DNA from 2 places in the Vibrio sp. TAP-3B genome. Region 1 is predicted to be linked to the other one. Evidence: predicted binding sites of a transcription regulator. Region 1 holds the regulator's gene; the other holds the start of a gene.
The links. The regulator MetJ, encoded in region 1, represses methionine synthesis genes. The targets are predictions, from matches to a motif close to TTAGACNTNTANANGTCTAA.

Region 1 (4,216 bases):
ATAGATGAGGGCGTAACGGATATTCGAGGAATTAAGCAGTGTACGGCACTGGGTAGCCAGTGTGGTAAATGCATCAGACAAGCTAAAGACATTTTAGCGGAAACTGAAACTCGTTATACGGGACTTAAATTACAGCAAGCAAGCTAATGATAATGACTGTGGCTATACAACAGTGATAATTCGCTGAGCCTTTTGACACCTTCTCATTTACTTCTACATTTAAATGAAGCCAAAAGGAGGTTTTGTCATGAAAGGCGATCCAATCATCATTCAGCATCTCAACAAAGTGCTCGGGAACGAGCTAGTCGCTATCAATCAGTACTTTCTTCATGCTCGTATGTATAAAGACTGGGGGTTGAAACACTTAGCCGATAAGGAATATCACGAATCGATAGATGAAATGAAGCACGCAGATCATCTGATTGAACGGATTTTGTTTCTAGAAGGCTTACCAAATTTGCAAGATCTCGGTAAGTTAATGGTCGGTGAAGACGCCAAAGAAATGATTGAGTGTGACCTGAAGCTTGAGATGGCCGCGATCCCAGATTTGAAAGATGCGATTGCCTATGCTGAAGACATTCGAGACTATGTCTCTCGTGATCTATTCCAAGATATTCTCGAAGACGAAGAAGAACATGTGGATTGGTTAGAGACTCAACTTGGCTTGATTGAAATGTCAGGCATTGAAAATTACTTACAAGCCCAGTACGTAGATGAAGAGTAATCTGTGTTGTACAACTTTCTAGTGTGAGAAAGAGCGCCTGACTAGAAAATCAGGTGCTTAATGTAATTACTTGGTCTAATCTCTTTTATTATCGGATCTTTAAGGATATTCCCCGTGATCTTGCCTATGAAGATTAAGCTCTATTCGATAGAATTTATGCCCCCTTACCTAAAAATAACAAAGAGAAACGTCCATGTCTGAAGACAATCGCCAAGCAGTCACTCCAGAAGAAGAACACCGCCAAAAAGCCCTTGATTACCATGCTTATCCAATCCCAGGAAAAATTGCTGTCGAACTGACAAAACCGGCTGAAACAGCAGGCGATCTTGCGCTTGCTTACAGTCCTGGTGTTGCTGAACCAGTGCGTGAAATTGCGCAAAATCCTGACAATGCGTACAAATACACTGGCAAAGGCAATATGGTTGCAGTGATTTCTAACGGCACCGCTATCCTTGGTTTAGGTAACCTTGGCCCACTGGCATCTAAGCCTGTGATGGAAGGTAAGGCGCTATTATTTAAGCGATTTGCTGGCCTTGATTCGATTGATATTGAAGTGAAGCACCGTACCATTGACGAATTCGTGGATACCGTTGCAAACATTGCAGACACATTTGGTGGTATCAATCTTGAGGACATTAAGGCTCCAGACTGTTTTGAAATTGAAAAGCGCCTGATTGAGCGTTGTGATGTGCCAGTATTCCATGATGACCAACACGGTACTGCAATTGTAACCGCGGCAGGTATGCTGAATGCTATTGAGCTTCAAGGCAAAAAGCTAGAAGACGCTACGATCGTTTGTCTTGGCGCTGGGGCTGCGGCCGTTGCATGTATGGAACTGCTGATCAAATGTGGTGCAATGCGTGAAAAGATTTATATGCTAGATCGTAAAGGCGTGATTCATACTCGTCGTGATGACATAAACGAATACAAGCAGTTGTTCGCGAATAACACTGATAAGCGTACGTTGGAAGATGTCATAGAAGGGGCTGATCTTTTCCTTGGGGTATCCGGTCCGAACCTACTTTCACCTGAAGCATTGAAATTAATGGCTGACAAGCCGATTGTATTTGCATGTTCTAACCCTGAGCCTGAAATTAAGCCTGAGCTTGCGCATGAGGTTCGTGATGATTTAATTATGGGAACTGGACGTAGTGATTATCCGAACCAAGTAAATAACGTGCTGTGTTTCCCATTCATATTCCGTGGTGCTCTTGATATTCGAGCAAGCGAAATTAATGATGAAATGAAACTTGCCGCTGTTGAAGCGATTCGTCATCTGGCGAAAGAACCGGTACCAGAAGCAGTACTTAAAGCGGCAGGGGTTGAAAAGCTTGAGTTTGGCTCAGACTACATCATTCCTAAGCCTATGGACTCTCGCTTGCTCCCACGAGTAGCAAAAGCGGTAGCTCAAGCAGCGGTAGAATCTGGCGTTGCTCGTATTGATATGCCAGAAAATTACATGGCGGAATAATCTTCGCGGGTTAATACATAAAAAATGGGACGCGTAGCGTCCCATTTTTCTATACTCAGAGAAAGAGTTCTCTTAAAGACAACATCAATCCACTTACGATTACTCTTCGGTAAACGACTCAAACTCGATACCCATCTCCGTCATCAGCGCTTTTACTTCAGCCGGAATATCATCAGGGCGATCTTTACGAAGATCCTCATCTGTTGGAAGTGGCTGGCCAGTGTACGCGTGTAAAAATGCTTCGCATAGTAATTCGCTATTGGTTGCATGGCGTAAGTTATTGATTTGACGGCGAGTACGCTCATCAGTTAGTACTTTTAAAACTTTTAGCGGGATAGAGACGGTAATTTTTTTTACTTGTTCACTTTTTTTACCGTGCTCGGCATATGGGCTAATGTATTCGCCATTCCAGTCAGCCATTGCGCACCTTCATCTATGTAATCGGTTAAAATAATCTAGGTGCTGATTTTAGCTGCATTTACCGCCATAAGCAAAGACATATGGACGTCTAGAAGTGTTGACGTCTTATTTTTTGACGAGTAAAGTGAATAGAACAGTAGAGGAAGCGTGTGAATCATTTGGAATCCACGAGTCAGATATAGCGCATTCCTGTTTAGAAGTCATCACCCGTGAAAGGATACACCCATGAGCACTCGCAAACCTGCGACCATTGCAGTCCGCACTGGTATTGAATCAGACAGCCAATATCACGCTGTCGTTCCACCTATTTATCTTTCCACTAATTACGGTTTTCCCGCTTTTGGTGAGGTCCCTAAATATGATTACACCCGATCTGGTAACCCTAATCGTGGGTTATTAGAAAGTGCGCTATCTGAATTAGAGTCTGGCCAAGGTGCGGTCGTGACGAACTGTGGTACCTCTGCGTTAAATTTATGGGTTTCTGCCTTTCTTGGGCCCGATGATCTGCTCATTGCTCCGCATGATTGCTACGGTGGGTCTTATCGTCTATTCAATACCCGAGCAAAAAAAGGTGATTTTAAAGTGCAGTTTATTGACCAATCCGATAAACAGGCACTGGATGCCGCGTTGCAGCTCAAACCAAAGCTGATCCTATTAGAAACGCCATCAAATCCGCTTGTTCGCGTGGTCGATATTGCTGAAGTATGTGAAAAAGCCAAGCAAGTTGGCGCACTTGTCGCTGTCGACAACACTTTCTTGACTCCGATATATCAAAAACCGTTGGAGCTGGGGGCAGACTTCGTGATTCACTCAACCACAAAATACATCAATGGTCATTCGGATGTGATTGGTGGCGTGATCATTACCAAAACAGAAGCACATGCGGAAGAGCTTGCATGGTGGGGCAATTGCATTGGTGCAACGGGAACGCCTTTTGATAGTTATATGACGCTGCGAGGCATTCGTACGCTTGGTGCTCGTATGCGAGTGCATGAAGAGAGCTCACAACAGGTACTTGCTTATCTGCAGTCGCAGAGATTGGTCAAAGCCATTTATCACCCAAGTCTCCCAGATCACGCGGGTCATGCTATCGCTAAAAAGCAGCAGTCTGGTTTTGGCTCTATGCTGAGCTTTGAATTTTCAGGATCGTTTCAACAATTGAAAGTCTTTGTGAAAGAGCTGCAATTATTTTCACTTGCAGAATCATTAGGTGGAGTGGAAAGTTTGATTTGCCATCCTGCCTCGATGACCCATCGGGCCATGGGAGAGAAAGCTCTGGCCGAAGCGGGGATTTCACACCAGTTGTTGCGCCTATCTGTTGGCTTAGAAGATGTGCAAGATTTGATCGACGATTTAGAACAGGCCTTCACTAAAGCTGCCCAGTAATAGGAGACGATAATCATGACTGTACAGCGTCAGCTGCATAAATTTGGTGGCAGCAGCTTAGCCAACCCTCAATGTTACTTACGTGTCGTGGATATTCTTAAAGAGCATTCGATAGAAAATGATCTCGTGGTGGTGTCTGCTGCTGGGCAAACCACCAATCGGCTGATTGAGTTTCTCGAAGGCTTGGACAGAGATGGTCGACTTGCTCATGAGGC
Region 2 (4,216 bases), 1.3 Mb from region 1:
CTCTCTTTGTGAAAGTTGGGATAGATATAACCGAGTGCTTTCCAGATCTTGAATTTAGTATCAGCCTCGCTAAATTTTTATCCTCAAAGAGCCGCCATCACAAAAATAATCAGAAAAAAACCGCAATGAATTTAAGTAAATAAGACCGTTTTCCAGTGCCACTTTTTGGCACTTGATTACAACACCCCACGCTCATCTCCTGACAACTTTACAACCGATTTCAAGTTAATCTAGGCCTTAACCTTGGGATAAGGTCAAGATTCGGAGTGCAATCGCTAATTACAGGCAGAACAATGCGAACACTGCGTACGATATATATCCAGTGGGAAAGAAGTCCCCTATTTGTTTAAACACCACTATCCGTGTCCAACTGTTTTTGATAACAGGTTCACTATCGTTACTCCCATGATAATAAACCCAATTCCAACCAACGCTGGTAAATCAAGCCGCTGCCCATAAACAAAGTAACCAACGGTCGCGATAAGCACAATCCCAGCCCCACTCCATATCGCATACACGACACCGACAGGCATCGATTTCATCGTTACAGATAATAAAAAGAAAGCAATGCTGTAGCCGACCAATACAATCGTACTTGGCATCAATTTTGTAAATTGCTCTGTTTTGGGAATATAGGAAGTAGCAATAACTTCACACACAATTGCTATCGATAACGCCATCATCGGCGGCATAGAAACAAGCATTTTGAACATAAGGCATCAACGCTCAACGGAAATGGTAACTGACAATATGTCAGGATATTAAGCCGCGCATTATACCCAACTCATCTCATGATGCTACACCGATATCAGTGATTAAGCGCCATCGCCTTCTCCTAGCCCTCGACGAGATGGAGCGTGACGCACTTTCTGGTATTGTTGAGAAATAGCAAAATAGATGTGCATATCAATCGGCTCTGGTGTATTGAGCAACATCTTACCCACTTCACGTTGAAAGTGACCATAGTTACCTAACTCATCCGTCAACCCTAGCTGCACGTACAATGCTTCATTGGCGAACATTCCATACGCATACTGATAATGACTCAGATCCTTACTCTTATCATAACCAAGCTCCTTAAGGGCTTGATCAATCTCTTTCGGCGCATAAGTGTCTTTATCGCCAAACGAGCGCAGTAGCACGTTAGGAACCTCTTGAGCGATGCTCTGAATTTTTGTTTTTCTCTTAAAAATACCGAACATAATGTCCTCCACTGACGATGTTGACTGATATTTATATGTGCGCACACTCATGCGCTGACTATTTTCTTATTATGGTTCATGAATGAGGGACTAGGTTGCTATTTAAGCTACTTTTGTATACTAACTTGATCTCATAACCACCATCAAACAGTACTCACGGCTTTTCAAACAAATCTGACCAGAAACTCTGCTCTAATCACAATCATATGACCACGCATGAACGGTGAAGCCTAATAGCATCAAGACCCGATTTAAAAGTCATATTTCGTGTCGACATCTAAACTTAATTAAGTTAACTTTAGAAGTATAGACGTCTACAATAGCTTCACTTAGGGACTTAGGGAGAGAAAGTCGTGCCAATTAGAATTCCAGACCAATTACCAGCTACTGATGTACTAAGGACAGAAAACATCTTCGTCATGAGTGAGACGCGTGCCGCGAGTCAGGAAATACGACCTTTGCGAGTTCTGATCTTGAATTTGATGCCCAAAAAAATAGAAACTGAAACTCAGTTTCTACGCCTACTCTCAAACAGCCCACTGCAAGTAAACGTCGAACTGCTTCGCATTGACAACCGTCCAAGTAAAAACACGCCAACCGAACACTTGGATACTTTTTATCGACAATTTGAAATGGTAAAGGGTAAAAACTTCGACGGTATGATCATCACCGGAGCACCGCTTGGATTAGTTCAGTTTGAAGACGTTATCTATTGGGACCACCTTAAAACGATTATGGAGTGGGCAAAGGATCATGTCACGTCCACTCTGTATGTGTGCTGGGCAGCTCAAGCAGGCTTAAAATTACTTTACGATCTTCCAAAAAAAACACGTAAAGAGAAATTGTCTGGCGTCTATCATCACCAAATTCACAATCAATTCCATCCTATTTTGCGTGGTTTTGACGACTCTTTCTTAGCGCCTCACTCACGTTATGCTGACTTTTCACCGCACTTTTTAGAAGAGCATACCGATCTGGATATTCTCGCGACGTCAGATGTCGCGGGTGTTTATTTAGCGACAACAAAAGACAAGCGAAATGTGTTTGTTACCGGCCATCCCGAGTACGACTCTCTCACATTGCACAACGAATATGTTCGCGATTTGAGTGAAGGCATGGAACCCGCTATTCCGGTCAATTATTATCAGAATAACAATCCAGATAACCCTCCGATTGCGAGTTGGAGAAGTCACGGACATTTATTGTTCTTAAATTGGCTTAACTACTGCGTTTACCAACAAACCCCTTACGACCTTGACCACTTTAGTGAGGAGGCTTTCACTAAAGACGATTAGAGCTTTACTAAGCATGTGAACTAAGCCGCCATATCACGGCTTTTTTATACTAGTTTGCAAACCTGATCGCATAGTAATTTTTCCTCCATGGGCTTTTGCTGGGTAATTCATATTATGCTGTGAGATTCAGGGATGTAGGGACGAAGAATGAAAACAGTTAAGTTAAGTGCACTTATATTGATATCTCAAGTTGCACTCGTAGGCTGCGTCACTGTAAACAAAGATGGCGGTCTCATAGCAAAAGCGGATCCGGTGGAAATGGCAGAGTCACGTATCGCTCTTGGTCTTGGCTACTTAGAGGGTGGTAATATGGTTCGCGCTCATGACAATCTACAGCAAGCTTTAACTCACGCGCCACAGTACTATCGAGCTCAATTATCCATGGCTCATTACTACGAAACCGTTGGTGAAGATTCCAAAGCCGAAAAAATGTATAAACGCTCGTTACGCCAACACGCTAAAAACGGCAACGTACTAAATAATTATGGTACCTTCCTTTGCAAACGAGGCGACTTCCAAAAAGCAGATCAAATGTTTAATCGTGCGATTAAACAACCCTACTACTATCTCATTCCTGCCAGCTACGAAAATGCCGCATTTTGCGCATTAAAATCGCAAAATAGAGATAAAGCACAATACTACTTCGCTCGCGCGATTGACCACGATCCCCACAGGCCCAGTTCTATTCTACAACTTGCTAAGCTAGAGATTGAGGAAGGGAACTACACTGACGCAAGAATAAGATTGCTGAGATTTAACCAAACGTATGGCATCAAGAAACCCTCTTTACAACTAATGATTCTATTAGAGCGTGCGGCAGGAAATGAATCACTAGAGCAAAAATATCAGAAACAGTTAGAGCAGATGTCTTAATTCTAGCCAACGAGAAAAGCGATACCCAAATAATCTAAGATGTTTGGGGTATATATTGGCAGCCTGTGGATCAAGTGGTTAATTTGGCTTGGATTTATTGTTACCTTCATTTTTCAATTGTTTCTCTCTACGTCGTAACGCTCGGAAAAACTTTGATTCCTCGTGATGCCACCCGATAACACTGATAGGGAAACCAACGATCATCATGATAAAAAAATCCGCGGGTAGCTGCTCGAATATGTCATTAAATGAATGCAGCTCCCCAAAGATAAACAACCCTATAACTTTACCGAGCAATAATGTACAGAAAATCATAAAAAATGATTTCATGATGTAATGCCACTTACCTTTCTTACGTTCTTCTCGCCAATAAACGTACTTGTGTTCGCGGTTGTACATTTCTCCCCCCTCGAAAAGTGACAATGTCACTCAGAATAAACATTACGGTTAAATGCTTTCGTCGCACGTTAATCATAGTGTGAATCAGAAGTGAGTGCTTGGACAAAGGTTGATATCACCTAATCGCGGTTAGGTAAGTATATCTCCAAATAACCTCAAAATACTGAGTTTACGAGAATGACAGGTTGTTCAGGCGGCAGATAGTTTTGAGAGCGTCCTAATGGCGTAAAGGAACAGTGTTAATGCTTTCTAAACACCCAAATTGGACCAATCAACAGAAACTGAAAGTCTTCAAAAAAAGAAGGCTTTTTACCCTCAATTTTGTGACCAATGAACTGCAATATCCATAACACGCCAAATAAAAGCATGGAAATATGTAACACCGGAAGCGCCAGTATTTCCAATGACCAGATCAGGCTAATGCACGCTAGCGTGTAACCTAGCATC

Region 2: a site for MetJ is predicted at 1,501-1,520, ahead of metA (homoserine O-acetyltransferase MetA). Genes of this name have one in related genera too.

What each region holds. Positions count from the first base shown of each region.
Region 1 covers NZ_CM173495.1:2,100,079-2,104,294, reverse strand. The annotation lists gene AC3D28_RS09905 ((2Fe-2S)-binding protein) at 1-147, shown strand, start outside; gene bfr (bacterioferritin) at 248-724, shown strand; gene AC3D28_RS09895 (malic enzyme-like NAD(P)-binding protein) at 918-2,195, shown strand; gene metJ (met regulon transcriptional regulator MetJ) at 2,295-2,615, opposite strand; gene AC3D28_RS09885 (O-succinylhomoserine (thiol)-lyase) at 2,841-4,001, shown strand; gene AC3D28_RS09880 (bifunctional aspartate kinase/homoserine dehydrogenase II) at 4,017-4,216, shown strand, end outside.
Region 2 covers NZ_CM173495.1:798,073-802,288, reverse strand. The annotation lists gene AC3D28_RS03855 (DMT family transporter) at 357-692, opposite strand; gene AC3D28_RS03850 (DUF6559 family protein) at 816-1,202, opposite strand; gene metA (homoserine O-acetyltransferase MetA) at 1,556-2,497, shown strand; gene pilW (type IV pilus biogenesis/stability protein PilW) at 2,645-3,370, shown strand; gene AC3D28_RS03835 (hypothetical protein) at 3,449-3,769, opposite strand; gene AC3D28_RS03830 (Mpo1 family 2-hydroxy fatty acid dioxygenase) at 4,009-4,216, opposite strand, start outside.